2 regions of the Aliihoeflea sp. PC F10.4 genome follow, and region 1 is predicted to be linked to the other one. Evidence: predicted binding sites of a transcription regulator. Region 1 holds the regulator's gene; the other holds the start of a gene.
The links. The regulator LexA, encoded in region 1, represses DNA repair genes until DNA is damaged. The targets are predictions, from matches to a motif close to TGTTCNNNNTGTGTTCNG.
Positions count from the first base shown of each region.

Region 2: a site for LexA is predicted at 10,084-10,101, ahead of ACX82Z_RS15405 (DNA recombination protein RmuC). Genes of this name have one in related genera too.

Region 1 covers NZ_JBTSWH010000001.1:1,564,044-1,576,339, reverse strand. The annotation lists gene ACX82Z_RS07855 (MFS transporter) at 1-1,064, shown strand, start outside; gene gltA (citrate synthase) at 1,211-2,500, opposite strand; gene gltX (glutamate--tRNA ligase) at 2,655-4,073, opposite strand; gene ACX82Z_RS07840 (ComEC/Rec2 family competence protein) at 4,188-6,551, shown strand; gene lexA (transcriptional repressor LexA) at 6,655-7,359, opposite strand; gene ACX82Z_RS07830 (DUF423 domain-containing protein) at 7,464-7,823, shown strand; gene recG (ATP-dependent DNA helicase RecG) at 7,801-9,909, opposite strand; gene ACX82Z_RS07820 (FAD assembly factor SdhE) at 9,999-10,286, shown strand; gene mfd (transcription-repair coupling factor) at 10,294-12,296, shown strand, end outside.
Region 2 covers NZ_JBTSWH010000001.1:3,071,949-3,084,244, reverse strand. The annotation lists gene ACX82Z_RS15445 (microcin C ABC transporter permease YejB) at 1-693, shown strand, start outside; gene ACX82Z_RS15440 (ABC transporter permease) at 693-1,844, shown strand; gene ACX82Z_RS15435 (ABC transporter ATP-binding protein) at 1,841-3,469, shown strand; gene ACX82Z_RS15430 (2-hydroxyacid dehydrogenase) at 3,587-4,534, shown strand; gene ACX82Z_RS15425 (C40 family peptidase) at 4,535-5,392, opposite strand; gene ACX82Z_RS15420 (leucyl aminopeptidase family protein) at 5,389-6,765, opposite strand; gene ACX82Z_RS15415 (tetratricopeptide repeat protein) at 6,884-7,681, shown strand; gene ACX82Z_RS15410 (Atu2307/SP_0267 family LLM class monooxygenase) at 7,684-8,736, opposite strand; gene ACX82Z_RS15405 (DNA recombination protein RmuC) at 8,815-10,050, opposite strand; gene def (peptide deformylase) at 10,153-10,683, shown strand; gene fmt (methionyl-tRNA formyltransferase) at 10,687-11,616, shown strand; gene ACX82Z_RS15390 (GNAT family N-acetyltransferase) at 11,613-12,119, shown strand; gene truA (tRNA pseudouridine(38-40) synthase TruA) at 12,120-12,296, shown strand, end outside.

The sequences.
Region 1 (12,296 bases):
GTCTGACGCTCAACGAATCGCCGACGTTCCAGCGCATGAAGGCGGAAGGGAAGACGTCGAAGGCACCGCTCTCCGAAGCATTCGGCCAGTGGAAAAACGCCAAACTCGCTCTTCTGGCCTTGTTCGGCCTCACCGCCGGTCAGGCCGTCGTGTGGTATACAGGCCAGTTCTACGCACTGTTCTTCCTGCAGAACGTACTCAAGGTCGACGGCGTCTCGGTCAACATCATGATCGCGATCGCTCTGGCCATGGGCACACCGTTTTTCGTGTTCTTCGGCTGGCTGTCGGACAAGATCGGCCGCAAACAGGTTATCATGGCCGGTCTGGCGCTCGCCATCCTGACCTACTTCCCGCTGTTCTCGGCTTTGACCCACGCCGCCAATCCGGCGCTGGCTGCGGCCCATGACAACGTGCAGGTAACGGTCACGGCCGCGCCGGGCGACTGTAACTTCCAGTTCAACCCGACCGGAACCGCCCGTTTCACGACGTCGTGCGACATTGCGACCGCGTTCCTGACGCGCAACTCGGTGCCGTATGACGTCAGCCAGACGGCCGCGGCAGGCACGCCAGCGGTTATCACGATCGGCGACGAGACGATCGAATCGTACGACGCCAATCAGGTCGGCGATCAGGCGGCAACCCGCAACACCGAACTGTCGAACGCGACGTTCGCGGCCCTGCAGGACGCAGGCTACCCGCTCGTCCAGAACGACGCCGGTGCCTACACCATGGTCGCCAATCCGGACGAGGTACAGTGGGGCCGCATCATCGCGATCCTGTTCGTCCTCGTTCTCTACGTGACGATGGTCTACGGCCCGATTGCGGCCATCTTGGTCGAGATGTTCCCGACCCGCATCAGATACACCGGCATGTCGTTGCCCTATCATATCGGTAACGGCTGGTTCGGCGGTCTGCTCCCGGCGACGGTGTTCGCCATGAGCGCGGCACGCGGCGACATCTACTTCGGCCTTTGGTATCCGATCGCAATCGCCGCGATGACCCTCGTCATCGGCGTGCTCTTCGTCCGCGATACGAAAGACACGAACCTCGACGCCGTCGAATAGGACAACGTGTTCATACGAAGCGAAAAGGCCCGGGAAATCCCGGGCCTTTTCTTTTGAGGCCGTTGCCCTTCGAACTATCGTCGGCATTGCCGCGGCATAAAAAAACCCCGGCAAATGCCGGGGCTTCGATCTTTGTGGTGAGCCGATCAGCGCTTGGCGATCGGCACGTAATCGCGTTCCGTCTGGCCGGTATAAAGCTGACGCGGGCGCCCGATGCGCTGGCCCGGGTCCTCGATCATTTCCTTCCACTGGGCCACCCAGCCGACGGTGCGCGCGAGCGCGAACAGGACGGTGAACATGGTCGTGGGGAAGCCGAGCGCCTTCAGCGTGATACCCGAATAGAAGTCGATGTTCGGGTAGAGCTTCTTTTCGATGAAATACTCGTCCGTCAGCGCGATCTTCTCAAGTTCCATCGCGACGTCGAGAAGCGGATCGTCCTTGATACCGAGTTCGGCCAGAACTTCATGCGTGGTCTTTTGCATGATCTTGGCGCGGGGATCGTAATTCTTGTAGACGCGGTGTCCGAAGCCCATCAGGCGGAACGGATCGTCCTTGTCCTTGGCGCGGCCGATGAACTCGGGAATACGGTCCACCGAGCCGATTTCGGCCAGCATGTTGAGAGCGGCTTCGTTCGCACCGCCGTGAGCAGGGCCCCACAGGCATGCGATGCCAGCGGCGATGCAGGCGAACGGGTTCGCGCCCGACGAACCGGCGAGGCGAACCGTCGAGGTCGACGCATTCTGCTCGTGGTCGGCGTGAAGGATGAAGATGCGCTCCATGGCGCGCGCCAGCACCGGATTGACCTTATAGTCCTCGCACGGCACGGCAAAGCACATATGCAGGAAGTTGGCGGCGAAGGAGAGTTCGTTCTTCGGATAAACGAAGGGCTGGCCGATATGGTATTTGTAGGCCATCGCCGCGATCGTCGGCATCTTCGCGATCAGACGGATCGAGGCGACCATGCGCTGATGCGGATCGGAGATGTCCGTCGAGTCGTGGTAGAACGCCGAAAGTGCGCCGACGACACCGCACATGACGGCCATCGGGTGCGCGTCACGGCGAAATCCGGTGAAGAAGCGCGACATCTGTTCATGCACCATCGTGTGATGCGTGACGCGATAGTCGAAATCTTCCTTTTGCGCCTTGGTCGGCAGTTCGCCGTAAAGCAGCAGATAGCAGGTTTCGAGGAAATCGCCGTGCTCGGCGAGCTGGTCGATCGGGTAGCCGCGATGAAGCAGGATGCCTTCGTCGCCATCGATATAGGTGATCTCGGATTCGCAGCTCGCGGTCGAGGTGAAACCCGGATCGTAGGTGAAAGCGCCGGTATTCTTATAAAGCGCCGAAATGTCGATGACGTCCGGGCCGACCGAACCTTTCCGTACCTTGAATTCGTGGCTGTCGCCGCCGAAATCCAGTTTCGCCGTCCCTTCAGTCATATCAACACCTCATTCATGCGGAACACTCTTATTGCGGGCGTAATTTAGTGAAATTTCACGCGAACCCGTATGGTGCGCGCTTTAGCTATCGCATTTGGTTCAGCGTGCCAAGTTCGTCGTCAGTCGTATGCTGCAATGCGGCAAGTCATGCAAATCACAACTGATCCTTCAGCCGCGCGAGGCTCTCTTCACGCCCAAGAACGGCAAGAACGTCGAACACACCTGGCGACACCGAACGGCCGGTCAAGGCGGCTCGCAGGGGCTGCGCAGCCTTGCCGAGTTTCAGCCCGGTTTCCTCGGCATAGGACCGCACGGCCGCTTCCGTGGTCTGTGAGCCCCAATCGTCGACGGTTTCGAGCTTCGGCATGAGGCCGGCGAGCGCATCGCGCCCACCATCGGAAAGAATCTGAGCGGCTTTTTCATCCAGTTCAAGCGGACGTTTGGCAAAAAGGAAGCTGGCGCCGTCCTTGAGTTCGACGAGCGTTTTGGCGCGGTCTTTCAAGCCCGCCATCGCGGCGCGTAACTGGTCTCGCTTCGGCAAATCAAGCTTCGCCAGCATCTCGTCGCCATCGGGCAGATAGGGCAGAGTGGCTTCAAGCTGATCCAGAAGCTCGCCATCGTCGCTCTGGCGCATATAGACGCCGTTCAGCGCCTCAAGCTTTGCGAAATCGAAACGCGCCGCGCCTTTGTTCACGTCCTCGATCTCGAACCATTCGATCATCTGGTCGAGCGTCATGATCTCGTCGTCGCCATGGCTCCAGCCAAGCCGTACTAGGTAGTTACGCAGTGCGGCCGGCAGATAGCCCATCTCGCGATAAGCCTCTACGCCGAGCGCACCGTGGCGTTTGGAAAGCTTTGCGCCGTCCGAGCCATGGATCAGCGGGATATGCGCCATTACCGGCACATCCCATTCCATCGCCTCGTAGATGATGCTCTGGCGCGCGGCGTTGGTCAGATGATCGTCGCCGCGAATGATGTGCGTGACGCCCATGTCGTGATCGTCGACAACGACGGCGTGCATATAGGTCGGGTTGCCGTCCGAGCGCAGGATGATGAAATCGTCGAGGTCCTTGTTGGGGAAGCGCACCTCCCCCTGCACCTTGTCTTGAACGATAGTATAGCCATCCTGCGGCGCCTTGATCCGCACGACCGGCTTGACGCCCGCAGGCGCTTCGGATGGATCGCGATCGCGCCAGCGACCATCATAGCGCGGCGGCTTGCCTTCGGCGCGGGCCTTTTCTCGCATTTCGGTCAATTCGTCTTGCGAGGCGTAGCAGTGATAAGCCTTGCCGCGTTTCACGAGCTCCTGGGCGATTTCCCGATGTCGCTCGGCGCGCTCGAATTGCGATACCGGCTCTCCGTCCCAGTCGAGGCCGAGCCATTTAAGCCCGTCGAGAATGGCGGCCGTCGCCGCATCGGTCGAGCGCTCGCGGTCCGTATCCTCGATGCGCAAGAGCATCTTCCCGCCCGTGTGTCTGGCATAGAGCCAGTTAAACAGCGCCGTGCGTGCGCCGCCAATATGCAGATAGCCAGTGGGCGAGGGAGCAAAGCGTGTGACGACGGGACGGGTCATGGATGTTCCTGATTTTCGCAGCCGTATCGCCGAAGCGATATGTGGCGTTCTCGTGGCGCTCATGTAGCATAGGCAAGTCGCGGTGCAAGCACCGGGAACGGCCGTGGGGGCACGATGGGGGACAGACGGGAGACGATCGTCATCGACGAGCGGCGCTTATTAGGCGGTGTTCAGGATCCGTTTGTTTCGGCACAGTCGATCACTGCCGCCGGAAAATCTTCATATGCGGTGCCGGCCCGGTTGCGGCACCGGATCGGTCGGTTCGGGTTCAGTCTCGCTTCACTGCAACGATCGGTGGAATATGAACTTGACCATGGAATGGCGTTCCTGTTCGTGCCGGTGTTGCTCGCATTGGGAACGCTCATCTATTTCAACCTGCCTTGGGAGCCCGGTTTCGTCAGTCTCTTGGTACCGGTTCTGATCAGCCTCGCCCTCCTGCCGGCAACCGTTGCCGGAGGGGTGACGCGCGCCGCCATCGCCGCGATTCTCCTGACGTTTGCGGGAATGATGGCGGCGAAGGTCGAGACGAGGCTAGCCGATACAAAAGTTCTAGGATCGGAGATCACGATCCAGCTCACTGGACGCGTCGTGCGCATAGAGCATCAGGAAAGCGGCCGCGTGCGGCTTACACTCGATGTCGTCTCGACCGGCCGTCCAGAACTGCGCTATGCGCCCGACCGGGTCCGCGTCACGGCGCGTTCGATTCCCGATGGCCTCGTGCCCGGCGCAGGCGTTGTCGGCATCGCCCGCCTGATGCCGCCGTCGGGGCCGGTGCGCCCGCAAAGCTACGATTTCGCCTTCAAGCGCTATTTCGACGGCATTGGCGGTAGCGGCTTTTTCATGAGAGGACCGGACGCAACGGAACTCGCGACGGCATCGACGCGCAAGGAGCGCCTTGGCACATGGATCGAAAGTCGGCGCGGCGATGTGGCCGAGCGGATCGTCGCGCGTATCGGCGGCATGGAAGGCGGCATTGCAGCCGCGTTGATCACAGGGATACGAACAGGCATTCCCGAAGCTGCCAATGAAGCGATGCGGATTACCGGACTCTACCATGTCATATCGATCTCGGGGCTGCACATGGCGCTCGTCGGCGGCACGATCATGGTCTCCATCCGCACGGCGGCTGCGTTTTTTCCCGGTCTTGCCACGCGGCATCCGGTGAAAAAATACGCCGCCGGCACCGCCCTGTTCGGCACAGGATTTTACCTCATCGTGTCGGGCGGGGACATCGCCGCACAGCGCGCGTTCCTGATGCTTGCCGTCATGCTGATCGCGGTTTTGTTCGATCGCGCGGCGCTGACGATGCGCAATCTGGCGATATCGGCACTGATCATCATCCTCGTCTCACCGCATGAGGTGATCGGCCCGAGCTTCCAGATGTCGTTTGCCGCGACCGCCGCGCTGATTGCCGCATATGGCGCTTGGAGCGCACGCAAGCGCGATCGTCTTGAAGATCGCGGCCCACCGCCGAAGGCGGGTCTGCTCCGCTCCGGTTTGTCCAACGCAACGGCACTTGCGATGACATCGATCATAGCAGGGGTGGCAACGGCGTTGTTCACCGCCTGGCACTTCCAGCAGATCTCTCCATTGGGCGTCATCGCAAATCTCACAGCGATGCCGCTCGTTTCCATCATCATCATGCCCATGGCGGTGCTCGCGACAGTCTTGATGCCGGTTGGTCTCGATGGCCTGCCGCTCGACCTGATGGGGATGGGCATATGGGGAATGACGACGATCGCGTTCTGGTTGGCCGAGAGATCGGCGTTCGATGCGACCGGTGCCATACCGCTTTCCGCGGTGCTGGTTCTGACTTGCGCACTCGTCATTTTGACCATGACGGGAGGTGTCCTGCGCTGGGCGGCGGTACCGCTGATCGCTGCTGGCATTGCGCTGCTCGCAACACGCCAATTGCCGGACGTGTTGATTTCAGAAGACGCGCGGCTGGTTGCAGTTAGCACGACAAGCGGCGGCATCGCGGTCAATCGCCAGCGTCCGAACCGCTTCACGATCCAGAACTGGCTACGAGCCTTCGACGTGCAGAATTTCGAACGGCCATTAGGGCCGGAACAGGTCGTGCCTGGGCAGACTGACGGCGTCTTCGTCTGCCATGAAGGGCTTTGCACCGCGACGAGTGCGAAAGGAAACGTCATTGCTTATGCCGAAACAGCAGAAATCGCTGAACAGGTTTGCGGCGAGGCAGGGCTGATCGTCATTGCGGACGCGACCGCCGAAAACCCATGTCGCGCCCCTTCGGTGAAGGTAATAACCGCGCGCGATCTGGCAAGAGGCGGCAGTGCGCAGATCACATGGCGGAGCGAGGGAGCGGCACAACCTCACATACGATATGCGATCACCGAGCCATATCGACCCTGGCACGATCATCGCCGCTTCTCACGCGCCGCGCGCGGAATGGGACCTTACGTCCGTCCCGAACGACCGGCACCAGCCGAGCCATCGCAAGCCGAAAACGACTGATCATTGATGCGTTGGCATATAACCACCCATCGAACCGAACACCGGCTTCCTTCTCGATAACCTCGCTCGCCCTGTGTCAACCCAGGTCGTATCAGCTTCCAGTTCAGTATTTCCGGATCAGCCCGACCAGCTTGCCCTGCACCTTCACACGGTCCGAGCCGTAGATCTTGGTCTCATAGGCCGGATTGGCGGCCTCGAGTGCAATCGACGCGCCTTTGCGGCGAAAGCGTTTGAGCGTCGCTTCCTGATCGTCGACGAGTGCGACCACGATTTCGCCTGGCGTCGCGGATTGGCCCGAGCGGATGATAACTGTGTCACCATCAAGGATACCGGCCTCGACCATTGAATCGCCGTGAACTTCCAGCGCGTAATGCTCGCCACCCGTCAGCATGTCTGGCGGGACGGTAACGGCGCGTGTTGCGTGCTGGATGGCGTCGATCGGCACACCTGCCGCGATCCGCCCCATGACTGGAACCTCGATGGGACCGCGGGTCGCGGGCTGTAGCGGCTGTCGTTCCGGCTTCGCCGCAGGCTTATCCGAGAGGCTGCCCTGAATGACGCTCGGTTGAAAGCGTTTCGGAGGCTGAGAAATCGACTCCGGCAGCTTGATAACTTCCAGGGCGCGCGCCCGGTTTGGCATGCGGCGCAAGAAGCCTCGCTCCTCAAGAGCGGTGATCAGCCGGTGAATGCCGGATTTTGAAGCCAACCCCAGCGCTTCCTTCATTTCGTCGAAGGAGGGCGGCACACCGCTCTCCTTGAGGCGCTGATGGATGAAGAGAAGGAGTTCGTGTTGCTTGCGCGTCAGCATGGCTGGCCTTAAAAGGAATCGTTAAAACAAAACCAGAACAAACCTACCTGTTCCAGTTGTGTTCTGCAAGAGTCACGACGAAATTGCATGAATCAGGGGCTGAAATGATTGAACCGGGGCGGATTCTCTTCGCAATAGGGGCGCTGTTCGGTGCAAGCGGCGTGGCCTTATCGGCGGTTGCAGCGCATCGCACAGGTGGCGATCTCGGCACGGCCGCGTCGTTCCTGCTTATCCATGCACCGGCCCTGCTGGTGGTATCGGCGGGGTGGTTCGGTCGATGGCAGATCGCGGGCGGCTGGACGATCGTTGCCGGCATTCTCTTATTTTGCGGCGATCTTGTCGCGCGCTCGTTCCTCGAAACGCGGCTTTTCCCGATGGCCGCTCCGGCAGGTGGCCTACTCCTGATCGCGGGCTGGCTGCTCGTGGCGCTTTCGGCATTCCTCAACCGGCGCGAATCAACCTGATCGCGTCGTCGCGGCCAAACAGATAGAGAAGCGTGCGGATTGCCTTGCCACGCGGACCGGTAAGGTCAGGGTCGCGGTCGAGCAAAAGGCGTGCGTCGTCGCGTGCGATGGCGAGAAGATCGGCGTGGTGTTCGAGCCGTGCAAGCTGGAAACCCGGCGTGCCGGACTGGCGCGTGCCGAGCAATTCGCCTTCGCCGCGCAGTTTCAAATCCTCTTCGGCGATGCGGAACCCGTCTTCGGTGTCGCGCATGACCGAAAGGCGCTGCTTCGCGATCTCGCCGAGCGGAGATTGATAGAGAAGCACGCAACTCGAAGCCGCATCGCCGCGCCCGACCCGTCCGCGCAACTGGTGCAGTTGCGCAAGGCCGAACCTTTCGGCGTGTTCGATGACGATAATGGTGGCGTCCGGCACGTCGACGCCGACCTCGATGACAGTCGTTCCAACGAGAATACGGGTGCGTCCGGCTTTAAAATCGGCCATCGCCTCGTCTTTCGCCGCGCCCGACATGCGGCCGTGAACCAGCCCGACATCGGAGCCGAAAATCTCGGCCAGCGCTTTATGCCGGTCGGCGGCGGACATCACGTCCATGCCTTCGGCTTCCTCCACGAGTGGGCAGATCCAGTAGATTTTCTGGCCTTCGCTCACTGCACGTCGAATGCGTTCGATCAGGTCCGACAGGCGTTCGAGAGGTAGCGTGACGGTCTGGATCGGCTGACGCCCGGCAGGCTTTTCGTCGAGGCGCGAGACATCCATGTCTCCGAACGCAGTCAGCACCAGCGTGCGCGGGATCGGAGTCGCTGTCATGACGAGAATGTCGACTGCCGCGCCTTTCGCGCCGATGGCAAGCCGCTGATGAACGCCGAAGCGGTGCTGCTCGTCGATCACCGCGAGCGCGAGGTCGCGGAAGGCCACCGCGTCCTGGAAGATCGCGTGCGTGCCGATGACGATATCGATGGACCCGTCGGCGATGGCGGCCAGCGTCTGCGCCCGTTCACGACCCTTTTCCCGGCCAGTCAGGATGGCGGCAGTGAGGCCGGCTTTCTCGGCCAAAGGAGCAATTGTCGAAAAATGCTGACGCGCGAGAATTTCGGTCGGAGCCATCAGCGCTGATTGCGCACCTGCCTCGGCGGCGCGCGCCATCGCCATCAGGGCGACCACCGTTTTTCCGGAGCCGACATCGCCCTGAAGCAAGCGCAGCATCCGGTCGGGCTGGGCAAGATCGGCCTCGATCTCACGAACCGAGCGTTCCTGCGCGCCGGTCAGGCCATAGGGCAGGGCGGCTCGCACCGCCTCGCCGCGCGACCCGTCGCCAGTCAGCTTGCGTCCTGCTAGTTTGCGCATCCGCATGCGCACCATCGCGAGCGCGACCTGTCCGGCAAGGAGCTCGTCATAGGCGAGACGCCGCCATGCCGGGCTTGTCGATTCGCAGTCGGCCGCGTTTTCGGGTCGATGCAGTTCGACAAGCGCCTCGCCGAATGTCGGGAATCGGTGACGGTCGAGGACGGACGCATCCTGCCATTCGGGCAGAGCGGGAAGGCGTTCGAGCGCGGACGAAATCGCCTTGCGCAGGAGCTTGGCCGAAAGTCCCGCCGTCATCGGATAGACGGGCTCGATCAAGGGCAGGGAGGCGGCATCTTCCTTGGCGACGATATGATCGGGATGGACCATGGACGGGCGGCCATTGAACCACTCGACCTTGCCCGAGACGACGATCTCGCTTCCCTCGGGCATCAGCTTTTCCAGCCATTGGCCTTTGGCGTGGAAAAAGGTCAGCGCGATCTCGCCCGTCTCATCGAATGCGAAGACACGGTAGGGCACCGAGCCACGTCCGCGCGGTGGAGGCTGATGACGGTCGACGGTCAGGTTGAGTGTGACGATGGAGCCTTCGCCGGACTGCGCTATGCCGGGGCGTCGCGTCCGGTCGATCACCGCATAGGGCGGCACGAAGAGAATATCGGCGGCGCGCAAATCACGGCCCGTCGTGTCGGCTGTCACGATGCGACGCATGAGGTCAGCCGTCTTCTCGCCGATGCCGACGAGCGAGGTGACAGGCGCGAAAAGAGGATCAAGTTCGGTGGGACGCATGGTGCGATACTATCGACGCGGTTCGAACGCGCAAAGGCTGACATCGGCCCTGTCAGACGCTATATGCGCGGGCCAACCGGATTTTCCCCATGTCAGACATCACCTTTCGCAACGACCCGCTCGAAATCCGCAAGCGCAAGGCGCGCTTTCGCGCCTGGCATCGCGGCACGCGCGAGGCTGATCTGGTCGTCGGCGGCTTTGCGGATCGGGAACTGCCAAGCCTTGCAAACGCCGAACTCGAACTGTTCGAATCGCTCCTCGGCGAGGCCGACGCGGATATCGTCAAATGGGTGACCGGCGAACTGAATGTGCCGGCTCATCAGGACAATGCGGTCGTGCGCCGGATGATCGACCAGGCCCGCAGCCTTGCGAACTGACAGAGCCATGACACTTCTCAATCCCATCCATCTGCCCGCGAAGATTTCGGGCGAGCCGGTCATCGTAGACGGCGTGTCGGACGGTTACGAGGCGTTCGCGATTGCGGCGATTGCGGCGGCACAAGACGGACCGATCGTTTTCCTCGCGCGCGACGGACAGAAGATTCCCGCGCTCGCCGACGTGTTGCGCTTCGCCATGCCCGGCCTGCCGGTTCTGGAACTTCCGGCCTGGGATTGCCTGCCTTACGACCGCGTCTCGCCCGGCTCGGACACGGTTGCGCGCCGTCTCGATGCGATGGCGTCGATTGCTGCGCTGCGCGACAAGCAGCATCGTGCAGTCGTCCTCGTCAGCGCGAATGCTGTGCTCCAGAAGATGCCGCCGCTCGATTTCGTGGCAGCGCAAACTCTCATCGCCCGGCCGGGTAATCAGGTCGATATGAAAGACCTTTCTGCGCGGCTCGAAACGAGCGGTTTCGAGCGCGTAGCGACCGTACGGGATGTCGGAGAATACGCCGTGCGCGGCGGCATTCTCGATCTGCTCGCGCCCGGAGCGGACGAAGCCCTTCGACTCGACTTTTTCGGCGATACGCTGGAATCGATCCGCGCCTTCGATCCGGCGTCGCAGCGCACGACCGGCCAACGCAAGGAAATGCGTCTTCAGCCGATGAGCGAGATTGCTCTGACGCCTGAAACGATCAGCCGGTTTCGCCGCAATTATATCGAGCTTTTCGGCGCGCCATCCCGCGAAGATGCGCTTTACGCTTCGATCAGCGAGGGCAAGCGCTTTGCGGGCATGGAACACTGGCTGCCGCTGTTCTTCGAAAAGGTCGAAACGATCTTCGACTATCTGCCGGACGCGCCAATTGTGTTCGACCATCTATCGAAAGAAGCGCTTTCGGAACGCCACGCGCTGATCCTCGATCACTACGAATCGCGAAAACGGCAATCCGCCGGCAGCGTCGGCGAGGCGGTGCCCTATAAACCGGTGCCGCCCGCGCGGCTTTATCTTTCCGACGAAGATGTAAAGGACGCCGCAACCGACCGCACGGCGCTTGAACTGACCCCGTTTGCCGCGCCCGAGATCGAGCGCCGTCGCATCATCCATGCAGGAGCCGAATCCGGACGCAACTTTGCGGAAGAACGCGCCGATCCATCGATCAACGTGTTCGAACGCGCGGCGCGCTACATCGCCGACATGCGCGCGGCCAAACGCAAGGTCGTCGTTGCCGGCTGGACCGAAGGCTCGGCAGACCGGCTTGCCCAGATTCTGGGCGAACATGAGTTGGAAGGTATTGCGCCAGTCACCTCGCTCGACGAGGTGGAAAAACTCGATGCCGCGAAGGTCGCGCTGGCTGTCCTGCCCCTGGAGACGGGCTTCCAGACAGAAAAGCTGATCGTTCTCGCCGAACAGGATATTCTCGGCGATCGGCTCGTCCGTCGCGCGAAGAAGCGCAAGAAAGCGTCTGACTTCATTGCGGAAGTCGCTGCGCTGAACGCCGGGGACGTCGTTGTGCATGCCGACCATGGCATCGGGCGCTTCGTAGGTCTTCAGACGATTACGGCAGCAGGCGCACCGCACGACTGTCTCGAACTGCGCTATGCAGGCGATGACCGCCTGTTCCTGCCGGTCGAGAATATCGAGCTTCTGTCGCGCTATGGCGCGGAAGGCTCGGAAGCGAGCCTAGACAAGCTCGGCGGTGGAGCCTGGCAGGCGCGTAAGGCCAAGCTGAAAAAACGTCTGCTTGATATGGCTGGCGACCTGATCCGCATTGCGGCGGAACGCACCATGCGGCCCGCGCCGGTGATGATGCCGCCAGAAGGCGTTTATGGCGAATTCGCCGCACGCTTTCCTTACGAAGAAACGGACGACCAGCAAAACGCCATCGACGCCGTCATGGACGATCTTTCGCGCGGGCGGCCGATGGACCGGCTGATTTGCGGCGATGTCGGCTTCGGCAAGACGGAGGTAGCGCTGCGCGCTGCCTTTATCGCGGCGCTCGAAGGCTTTCA
Region 2 (12,296 bases), 1.5 Mb from region 1:
ATCTCGCTCGGCCTCTGGATCACGCTGATCTCTTATTTGATCTCGATTCCGCTCGGCATCCGCAAGGCTGTCAGCGACGGTTCGGCCTTCGACATATGGACGAGCGGCATCGTCATCATCGCCTACGCGATCCCCGGTTTTCTCTTCGCGATCCTCCTGATGGTACTCTTCGCCGGCGGCTCGTTCTTCGACTGGTTCCCGCTGCGCGGCCTGACCTCGGAAAACTGGTCCGATCTGTCGTGGCCAGAGCGCATCCTCGACTATTTCTGGCACCTGACCTTGCCGCTGACCGCCATGGTGCTGTCGGCCTTCGCGACGACGACGCTTTTGACGAAGAACTCCTTCCTCGAGGAAATCCGCAAGCAATATGTCGTCACGGCCCGCGCCAAAGGGTTGAGCGAACGGCAGGTGCTTTACCGCCACGTCTTCCGCAATGCGATGCTGATCGTCATCGCCGGTTTCCCCGGTGCATTCATCTCGGCGTTCTTCACCGGCTCGCTCCTGATCGAGAACATCTTCTCGCTCGACGGTCTTGGCCTGCTCGGCTTCCGCTCAGTGCTCGACCGTGATTATCCGGTCGTCTTCGCCACGCTCTACATCTTCTCGCTGATCGGCCTGCTCGTCGCGCTCCTGTCGGACCTGATCTACACCTGGATCGACCCGCGCATCGACTTCGAGCGGAGGGACGTGTGATGTCGGACATTCTCTCCAAGGCGCAGGTCGAGGAAGTGCGCGAGAAGGTCGCGCGGCCATGGCTGTCGCCGCTCAACAAGCGGCGCTGGCAGAATTTCAAGGCGAACCGTCGCGGCTACTGGTCGCTCTGGCTATTCCTGATCCTGTTCGTCCTGTCGCTGTTCGCCGAATTCATCGCCAACGACAAGCCGATCATCGCCTCCTACAACGGCGAAATCCTTTTCCCCGTCGTGGTGGACTATCCGGAAGAAAAGTTCGGCGGCTTCCTTGCCGTGACGGACTATCGCGACCCGGTTATCAGCGACGAGATCGAAGCGAATGGCTGGATGATCTGGCCGCCTATCCGCTATTCCTACCGCACGGTGAACAACGAGATTCCCGTTGCCGCTCCCGCCGCCCCGTCCTGGATGTACGACCGCGAGACCCGCTGCCAGCGTTATTTCGAAGGCGCGAACGATGCCGATTGCCGGCTCGGCAACTGGAACTGGCTCGGCACCGACGATCAGGCACGCGATGTCGCCGCCCGCGTCATCTACGGCTTTCGCATCTCGGTCCTGTTCGGGCTGATCCTGACGGCGGCATCGGCGGTGATCGGCGTTTCGGCCGGTGCCGTGCAGGGCTATTTCGGCGGCTGGACGGACCTGATCTTCCAGCGCGTCATCGAAATCTGGTCGTCGATCCCGGTCCTCTATCTGATCTTGATCATTGCGGCGATCCTGCCGCCGGGCTTCTTCATATTGCTCGCCATCATGCTTTTGTTTTCATGGGTGGCGTTCGTGGGCGTGGTGCGGGCGGAGTTCTTGCGCGCGCGAAACTTCGAATATGTGAACGCGGCCCGCGCGCTCGGCGTCGGTAACGCGACGATCATGTTCCGCCATCTTTTGCCGAACGCGATGGTGGCGACGTTGACGTTCCTTCCGTTCATCCTCAACGGTTCGATCACAACGCTGACTTCGCTTGATTTCCTCGGCTTCGGCTTGCCGCCCGGCTCCGCCTCGCTTGGCGAACTCCTGCGGCAGGGCCAGCGTAACCTCAACGCGCCCTGGCTCGGCATCGTCGGCTTCCTCTCGCTCTCGATCATGCTGTCGCTCCTGATCTTCGTTGGTGAGGCCGTGCGCGATGCCTTCGATCCGCGAAAGACGTTCAAATGACCGCGCCGCTTCTTTCCGTTCAGGACCTGTCGGTCGCCTTTACGCAAGGCGGTCGCGAACAGGTTGCGGTCGATCACATCTCGTTCGATATCGCGCCGGGAGAAACGCTTGCGCTGGTCGGAGAATCCGGTTCCGGAAAATCCGTTTCCGCGCTCTCGGTATTGAAGCTTTTGCCCTATCCGGCAGCGAGCCATCCCTCGGGCAAGATCATGTTCGGCGGGCAGGACCTTCTCGGCCTGTCAGAGAAGGCGCTGCGCAAGGTGCGCGGCGACGACATCGCCATGATCTTCCAGGAGCCGATGACCTCGCTCAATCCGCTGCATACGATCGAGCGGCAGATCGGCGAAATCCTGCAGCTCCATCGTGGGATGAACAACAGCCGAGCGCGTGCGCGAACGCTCGAACTCCTGAACGAAGTCGGCATTCGCGAGCCGGAAAAGCGGCTCGGCGCCTTTCCGCATCAATTGTCGGGCGGACAGCGCCAGCGCGTCATGATCGCGATGGCGCTTGCCAACGAGCCGAAGCTGTTGATCGCCGACGAGCCGACGACGGCGCTCGACGTAACCGTTCAGGCGCAGATTCTCGAGCTTCTGGCCGAGTTGAAGACCCGCAACAAGATGTCCATGCTGTTCATCACGCATGATCTGGGCATTGTGCGGCGCATCACCGACCGCGTCTGCGTGATGACGAAGGGTAAGATCGTCGAGGAGGGGGCGACGGCTGATGTCTTCGCCAACCCGAAGCACGAATACACGCGCCATCTTCTCGCCGCCGAGCCGAAGGGCGAACCGCCCGCTGCCGACGACACCGCGCCGGTTGTCATGAAGGGCGACGACGTGAAGGTCTGGTTCCCGATCAAGGAAGGCTTCTTCCGGCGCACGGTCGATCACGTAAAGGCCGTCGACGGCATCGACGTGACGGTGCGGGCGGGTCAGACGCTCGGCGTGGTGGGCGAATCCGGCTCCGGCAAGACGACGCTCGGGCTGGCGCTGTCGCGCATGATTTCGTCCACGGGACGGATCATGCTCGGCGACCGGCAGATAAACGATTTTTCCTTCCGCCAGATGAAGCCGCTGCGCCGCGAGATGCAGATCGTCTTCCAGGACCCGTTCGGCTCGCTTTCGCCGCGCATGTCCGTTTCCGAGATCATCGAGGAAGGCCTGCGCATTCATCAGCCGAAGCTGTCGCGCGACGAGCGCGACGGGCGTGTGGTGGACGTCCTGAAGGAAGTGGGTCTCGATCCGTCAACGCGCTTTCGTTATCCGCATGAGTTTTCCGGCGGCCAACGCCAGCGCATCGCGATCGCGCGAGCGATGGTGCTGAACCCGCGCTTCGTCATGCTGGACGAGCCGACCTCGGCGCTGGACATGAGCGTGCAGGCGCAGGTCGTCGATCTTTTGCGCGATCTGCAAAAGGCGCACCAACTCGCCTACCTCTTCATCAGCCACGATCTGAAGGTCGTGCGCGCGCTGGCGAACGATGTGATTGTCATGCGCGGCGGCAAGGTGGTCGAATACGGGCCGAGCCGCCAGATTTTCGAAAACCCGCAGACCGACTACACCAAGGCGCTGATCGCTGCCGCCTTCGACATCGCGACTGCGCCGAAGGGTGTCGTCAGCGAATAGAGCATTTTGCAGTCGGACGGAAACGTCCGACGTCGCACAAATGCGGCTGGGAAAACGAACAAGAGCAATTCGGGCATTCGTCAGAATGCACGTTGCTCGAGAATACGGGATCACGACATGACGAACGACAAGGGGTGCGTCCTGCTGGCGCTCAACGGCCCTGATCCGAAAGTCTGGCAAAATCTTCTGGCGAAGGATCGCAAGGTCGTTCTCGAAGCGTCCGGGCCGGCCGATCCTGACGTCGACTACGCCGTGGTCTGGAAACATCGGCATGGAATGTTGGCCGGGCTGCCGAATCTGAAAGTTATCTTCTCCATGGGCGCGGGCGTCGACCATATCCTGACCGATCCCGATCTGCCGGACGTGCCGATCGTGCGGGTGGTGGCAAAGAACCTGACGCAGCATATGGTCGACTATGTCGTCTGGCGCGTCACGGACCATCACCGGCAGGGCATGTTCTATCGGGCCGAGCAGGCACGGAAGAACTGGCGCGAGGCGGCGCAGCCACCGTCACCCGACATTTCGGTCGGCATATTGGGCCTTGGCGAACTCGGGCGTGCGGCCGCGAAGGCGCTCGGCGCGATCGGTTATCAGGTCAAAGGCTGGACGCGTTCCCCACGAACGGTCGAGGGTGTTGAGACGTTCAGCGGTGAGGCAGGGCGGACACCGTTTTTGAATTCGACGGATATTCTCGTCGTCCTCCTGCCGCACACGCCGGCGACCGAGGGCATCGTGGACTATGATCTTCTGTCGAAGCTGCGGCGGGACAACGGTCTGGGCGGCGCATGCCTGATCAATGCGGGGCGCGGCAAGCTGCAAAAGGAAACCGACATCCTGCGTGCGCTCGATGACGGTACGCTGAAGGAAGCGAGCCTCGACGTGTTCGAGGCCGAGCCGCTGGCGGTCTCAAGCCCGCTCTGGTCGCATCCGCGCGTATTCGTGACGCCTCATGCTGCCGCGACATCGGATGCGAACCATCTGGCGCCGCTTATGCTGGAGCAGATGGCTCGGCTGGAACGCGGCGAGTCTTTGCAGCATGTCGTAGACCGCGCGGCAGGATATTGATCAGGGTCGCCTGAAGCCCGTCGGCCCGCCATAAAGATAGCCGATGCGCTCTATGGCATTAGACAGCGTTTCGCGGGCCACCGTCATCGTATGACCGTTGGCATGGATCATCGTCGTCGCGTCCAGCATGATTGCGACATGGCCCTTCCAGAAGACGAGGTCGCCGCGTTGAAGACCTGCGAGATCGCTGCCGATGTCGAGGGGAGTGCCTATGGTCGTCGCCTGCATGTCCGTGTCGCGCAGCACGCTGATGCCCGCTATACGCATCGACAATTGAACGATGCCGGAGCAGTCGATGCCGAAGCCGGACGTCCCGCCCCAAAGATAAGGCGTATGCTCGAACCGTTCGGCTACCGCCACATAATCGATCTCGACGCTTTCGACCTGACGCAGATGATCGAGGATCATCGCTTCGCCGGTGTCCAGCAACCCATAACGCGTGCCGCGCGTCTCGGCTTCGCCGACGATGCGGACGGTCGCGCCCATCGAATGGGCTTCGGTGCGGTCGAAACGAAGGTCTGCGCCGCGATAGACGAAGCTGCGCTGCGCGGTGACGACATGGGTATTGTCCTCGACCGGGCCGAGCGCGGACGAGGAAGCATACCCCACATAGCCGTCCGCTTCGGCCTGCAGCCAGGCCCAGCCTTCCGCCTCGTCGAGGACGCGGACACTCGCCCCATGAAGAAGCTGCGTGTCGATGCCGCCATCGGCCCGAGGTGTCGGTCTCAGGTCCAGAACCGGCACCTTGACCTGCGCAAGCCGCCCCTCGACGAAGCGCGGCGCATCGACTTTTCCGCGCAGCTTTTCGCTGGCGAGGTCCGGCCTGAAGGCATTCAGACGACGGTCGAGGCCGGTCATTTGGCAAAGCGGCTTTCGAGGATTTGCATCAAGGCGCGGATCGCCTGTGCCTCGCCGCCGATGGGCGCGTGTGGTTTTTCCACCGGGTTCCAGCCGAAGACGTCGAAATGAACCCAGCTTTTTGCGTCCTCAACGAAGCGCTGGAGGAAAAGCGCGGCGGTGACCGCACCGGCAAACCCGTCGGTCGTCACATTGTTCAAATCGGCGATGCGCGAGGAAAGCTTCTTGCCATACGGTTTCCAGAGCGGCATGCGCCAGACGGGATCGGCGGCGGTCTCTCCGGCTCGCCCAAGTGCCAGAGCAAGATCCTCGTCGTCGGTGAAGAAGGGCGGCAGGTCCGGCCCGAGTGCCACGCGCGCAGCACCGGTCAGCGTCGCCATGTCGATCAGAAGCTCCGGCTTTTCTTCGTCAGCGAGCGCAAGCGCATCGGCAAGCACGAGCCGCCCTTCCGCATCCGTGTTGCCGATCTCGACAGTGAGGCCCTTGCGGCTGGTCAGAACGTCGCCGGGGCGAAAGGCGTTGGCCGAAATGGAGTTCTCGACGGCGGGGATGAGGACACGCAGGCGCACGTTCAGCCCGGCGGCCATGATCATCGAGGCAAGGCCGAGCACGTTCGCGGCACCGCCCATATCCTTTTTCATCAAAAGCATGCCGCTTGCCGGCTTGATGTCGAGCCCGCCCGTGTCGAAGCAGACGCCCTTTCCGACGAGCGTGATCTTCGGCGCGTCCTTCGCCCCCCATGTCAGGTCGATGAGGCGCGGCGCGCTGGCGGACGCGCGTCCGACCGCGTGGATCATCGGGAAATTCTGCTTCAGGAGCGCGTCGCCTTCGACGGTCGAAACCTTCGCCTTGTGACGGGCGGCAAGTTCGCGTGTGGCGGTTTCGAGTTCGGCCGGCCCCATGTCGCTCGTCGGCGTGTTGATGAGATCGCGCACGAGGCGAACGCCGTCGGCCTCGCGGGTCACACGGGCAAGATCGGCACCGGCGGGTAGCTGAAGGCGGATGTCCTTGTCCTGCGCCTTGCGGTAGCGCTCGAAGCGGTAGCCGCCCAAAAGCACGGCGAGCGCTGCGATGTGCGGGTCGTAGCCGCCGGGCGCGAAAGTCCACTCGCCGGCGGGCAAGTCGCGGCCCAGCCGGCCAAGCGCCATCGAGCGGGCCGCGCCGGTTTCTTCGCCAGTCCCCGCAAGCGCACCGGCGATACCGCCCTGCGCGTCCGGCAGGACGAGAATTCGCCCGGCCTGTCCGGAAAAGCCGTTGGTCGCCGCCCATCCATGCGCCGACGCATCAACCGGAGCGGCGTCGACGCCTCCCTTCGAGACAACGTGAATCGTCTTCGCTTTCGAAAGCGGCGTGTCTGTGATTTCGAGGGGCATGAATTCTCCTGATACGCGAGGCGGCTCGTCTTCTTTTAACGCTCCGTTAGGGTTAACGGAATATTTCTCGACCTGTTAACGGGTGCGTTTGCACCGTTCCTTTGTGGAGGTCGGACCGATGTCGATCAATCGCCAAAATGCATCGAAGCTGAAAAGGGCGGGTGTTCTGGTCGCGCTGGCGCTGATGCTGGGCGGTTGCGCGAATGTGCGCCAGATGACGACCGGCTCGGTCGACCGCACCACGACCGGCTCCGTTACGCAGATGTCCGCGCCGGAGCTTCGCTCCACGGCCAACCAGCTCGGCAACGCCTATACGCGCAATCCCGGCGATATGAATGTCGCGATGCAATATGCCGAAGTGCTGCAGATGGACGGGCGCGCCGAGCAGGCGCTTGCCGTGATGCGCAAGGCCGCGATCGATCATCCCAGCGACCGCAGCGTTCTTGCCGCCTATGGCAAGGCGCTGGCAGCGGCCGGCGATCTTCAGCCCGCGCTCGACGCCGTTCGCCGCGCGCAGACGCCCGAATATCCCGACTGGAAGCTGATGTCGGCCGAAGGCGCGATCCTCGACCAACTCGGTCAGCCCACTGAAGCGCGCAGGCTTTATACCCGCGCGCTCGACCTCGCGCCGAACGATCCGAGCGTACTGTCCAATCTGGGCATGTCGCATCTGCTCGAAGGTGATCTGAAGGGGGCTGAAACCTACCTCCAGACCGCCGTCACCCAGCCCGGCGCCGACAGCCGCGTTCGCCAGAATCTGGCGCTTGTCGTCGGTTTGCAGGGCCGCTTTTCGGATGCGGAGGCGATCGCGTCGCGCGAGCTTTCACCCGAGCAGGCGCAGGCAAACGTCACCTATCTGCGCTCTATGCTGGCCCAGCAAAACGCGTGGAACGATCTGGCGCGCGAAGACGGCTGAGGTCATGCCGCCGTCCGTTTCGCGCCGACGGCCTTTTTCACCTCAGGTGCAACACGCGTTCCGAAGATCTCGATCGCCTTCAGGAGCTTGGAATGCTCCATGACGCCGACCGCCATCTGAATCACGAAGCGGTCGAAGCCGAAAATCTCGTGATGCGCGAGGATCTTGTCGGTAAGCTCTGAGGCGTCGCCGACGAACTGCGCGCCGCGCGGGCCGGCAGCCGCCTCGAACTGCGCCCGGCTGGTGGGCGGCCAGCCGCGCTCGCGTCCGATCCGGTTCATGACCTCGGCCTGCGCCGGGTAGAAGATTTCAATCGCTTCCTTGCGCGTTTCGCCGACGAAACCGTGGACGTTGATCGAGGTCTTCAGCGTTGTCGGATCGCGTCCGAACTTTTCCGCCGCCTCGCGATAAAGCTTGAAGAACGGAACGAAACGCGCCGGCTCGCCGCCGATGATGGCAAGTGCAAGCGGCAGGCCAAGCATCGCCGCGCGTCCGACGGACGCCGGCGTTCCGCCGACCGCGAGCCAGATCGGCAGCTTGCCGTTGACAGGACGTGGATAGACGCCCCGTTCGGAAACGCGCGGCGTGTGCTGGCCGCCCTCCCATGAAAAGATTTCGCCTTCGTTGAGCGCGAGGAGCATTTCGAGCTTTTCGGCGAACAGCGTGTCGTAATCGCCGAGGTCGTAGCCGAAGAGCGGAAAGGATTCGATGAAGGAGCCGCGCCCCGCCATGATCTCGGCGCGGCCGTTCGACAGATTGTCGAGCGTGGCAAACTGCTGGAATACGCGGATCGGATCGTCCGAGGAAAGCACCGAGACGGCGCTCGAAAGCTTGATGTTCTTTGTGCGCGTCGCAGCGGCGGCCAAAGCGACGGCCGGCGATGAAACAGCATAGTCGGGCCGGTGATGTTCGCCGACGCCGAAAAGGTCGAGGCCGAGCTGATCGGCCAGTTCGATCTCCTCGACGAGATTGGTCAGGCGCTGTGCGGACGTCGTTGCCTTGCCCGTGACGGGATCGGTGCCGACATCGCCGAATGTGTGAAGGCCGATTTCCATAAGCGATATTCCTTCATGAATTGAAGGCGGAGGTATGGATTTCGACGATCAATTGCCAGTCGCCCGATTGTGAACAGTCTATTCGTCGTCGACGATACGAAGGCGCAGCGAACCGGAACGCGTCTCGGCCGAGCGAGCCTCCGCCTTGTCCTCGATCTGGGGGGCGTCGAGTTCCAGCGCCTCGATCTTTTCGCCGCGCTTGGTGAGCTTTTCGGTCGAGGTCAGGATCTGGTCGATATCGCGGTTGGCTTGCCCGAAATGGGTCTGGAGCTTGCGCACCCGGTCGTCCAACCGCCCGAGATCATCCATCAGGCGCACCACCTCGCCCTGGATCAGATGCGCCTGTTCGCGCATGCGCGCGTCCTTCAACACGGCCTGGATAACCTGGATCGAGAGCATCAGGAGCGAGGGCGACACGATGACGATGCGCGCGCGATGCGCCTTTTGGACGAGCGCTTCGAAATTCTCGTGGATTTCGGCGAAGATGGATTCGGACGGCACGAACATGAAGGCCGTGTCCTGCGTCTCTCCCTGTATGAGATATTTGTCGGCGATCGCCTTGAGATGCACTTCAACATCGCGGCGGAAATTCTGCGCCGCATGTTTTTGTGCGTCCGCGTTTTCCGCCTCGGCCGCCGCGCGGATCGCATTCCACGCTTCGAGCGGGAATTTCGCATCGATGACGAGGTCCGGCGCGCCGTTGGGCATGCGGATCGTGCAGTCGGGGCGGCTGCCGTTCGACAGCGTCGTCTGGAATTCATAGGCGCCGTTCGGCAGCCCGTCCGCGACGATCGCCTCCATGCGCGCCTGTCCGAACGCGCCGCGCGTCTGCTTGTTCGACAAGATGTGCTGAAGCTGGACGACCTGACCGGCAAGCGACTGGATGTTCGATTGCGCGGTGTCGATGACGGCGAGACGTTCCTGCAATTTTGCGAGGTTCTCGTGGGTCGATTTCGTCTGTTCGGTGATCGATTGGCCGAGCCGAGAAGTCATGCCGTCGAGGCGTTCGCCGATCGCCTTGTTGAGTTCGGCCTGACGCGAACCGAACACTTCCGCGATCGTGCCCATCCGGCCCTGCATTTCGACTTGCGCGCGGGTGATCTCGGCAAGACGCGCGTCGGCCTCGCGGGCGCGGGCGGCATTTTCCTCTGCGATCTCGGCCTGCGCGCGGGCGGCGCGCGACAGCGCCACGACGAGCAAAATCACGAGAACCACGACCAGAACGACGACCGCGATCATCGCATGACCGACAGTGATCGTGGTCGCGCCAAGCTGAAAGAGCGGAGTGGCGAAAAGCGTTTGCGAAGCGTCCATCGAAGGACACTAGACGATTCGCATCTCCAATATAAGATCAAAACGTGAACGTTTCTAAGCGATCAAGTTGACGGGCGCGGCATGACGGACTACCTCACGGCGATGACGATCAAGCCTCTCATCATTTTGCCCGATCCGCTTTTGCGCGATATCTCGAAGCCTCTGGAACGCGTCGACGACGCGGCGCGCAAATTCGCCGACGACATGTTAGAGACGATGTACGACGCGCCCGGCATCGGCCTTGCCGCGATCCAGGTCGGCGAGCCGATCCGCATGCTGGTCATCGACCTTGCCAAGGAAGGTGAGGAAAAGACGCCGCACGTCTTCATCAACCCGGAAGTCGTCACGTCTGGCGACAGCGTTTCGATCTATGAGGAAGGCTGCCTGTCGATCCCCGATTATTATGCCGAGGTCGAACGTCCCGAGACGGTGACGGTCAGCTATCTCGACCGTGACGGCAAGGCGCAGGAGATGACCGCCGACGGGCTGATGGCGACGTGCCTTCAGCACGAGATCGATCATCTGAACGGTATCCTGTTCATCGACCACATTTCCAAGCTCAAGCGCGATATGGTCGTTCGCAAATTCAAGAAACTCGCCCGCGACAAGGCGCCGTCGCGTCTGGCGGGCTAGGTCGTGGCGCTGCGCATCGTCTTCATGGGGACGCCGGAGTTTTCTGCGACTACGCTTAAAGCCTTGGCGGATGCGGGTCACGAAATCGTCGCCGCCTATTCGCAGCCGCCGCGTCCGGCCGGACGGCGTGGGCTGGAACTGAAGAAATCGCCCGTGCACGAACTTGCCGAAGAACTCGGCATCGATGTGCGAACGCCGATTTCGCTCAAGGGCGAGGCCGAGCAGGCAGCGTTCCGCGCGCTCCACGCCGATGTCGCGGTCGTCGTCGCTTATGGTCTTTTGCTGCCGAAGGCGATCCTCGAAGGTACACGGCTTGGCGCGTTTAACGGCCACGCGTCGCTTTTGCCGCGCTGGCGCGGGGCGGCCCCGATCCAGCGGGCGATCATGGCCGGAGACGACGAGACAGGCATGATGATCATGCGGATGGATGAAGGTCTCGACACCGGCCCTGTCGCACTGACCGAAAAGGTCGCGATCGGCGCGGACATGACAGCCGGCGAATTGCACGACGCGTTGCGCGATGTCGGCGCGGCATTGATGGCGGACGCGATGGCTCGCCTCGAAGCCGGAACGCTGGCGACGCAGCCGCAGGCGGGCGAAGCGACCTACGCGGCCAAGATTTCCAAGGACGAGACACGCATCGACTGGTCGCGGCCGGCGCGCGAAGTTCACGATAAAATCCGCGGTTTGTCGCCGTTTCCCGGTGCATGGTGCGAGGCGCATATCGGCGGCAAGGCCGAGCGCCTGAAGCTGTTGCGCTCCACGATGGGCGCAGGCGCAGGCTCGCCCGGAACATTGCTCGACGACGCGCTCACCGTCGCGTGCGGTTCAGGTGCCGTTCGTCTCATCGAAGTCCAGCGCGCGGGCGGGCGTTCGGTAGCGGCAGCGGATTTCCTGCGCGGGGCCGGGCTGAAAAAGGGGGATGTGCTGTGAAGCGCGGTCTCGTGATCCGGCCTTTCGAGACGGACGACGCCGAGGAAGTGCGCTGGCTTCTGGAAGAGGCGTTCGGCGGGCCGGCCGAGGCGCGTCTGGTCGATGCGCTGCGTGCAAACGGCGATGACGTGCTCGAACTCGTCGCGCTCCACGAAGGGCAGCTTTACGGCCATGTGCTTTTCTCGCGCCTTATGGTGGAATCGAAGAACCGCAGCGCCGATGCCGTGGCGCTCGCGCCGGTCGCCGTGCGTGCCCAAAGCCGTGGCATCGGTGTCGGCAGCGCACTGATCGAAAACGCGCATCACATGCTGCGCGCCGCCGGCGAGGAACTATCCGTGGTGCTGGGCGATCCGGCCTATTACGGCCGCTTCGGTTATACGCGTGCCCGTGCCGCGAAGTTCGAAAGCGATTGGCAGGGCGATGCCTTGCAGGCGTTGGCGTTTTCGCCGGAAGCTCCGACCATGGGGCGGTTGATCTACGCTCCTGCCTTTTCGGACCTATAGATGCCGCGCTACCGGCTCGATATCGAATATGACGGCATGCCCTATTCCGGCTGGCAGCGGCAGGCGGATTTGCCGACCGTGCAACAGGCGATCGAGGAGGCGATTTCGCGTTTTACCGGCGAGACCGTTTCGATCCGAGGCGCGGGGCGTACCGATGCCGGCGTCCATGCGAGCGGG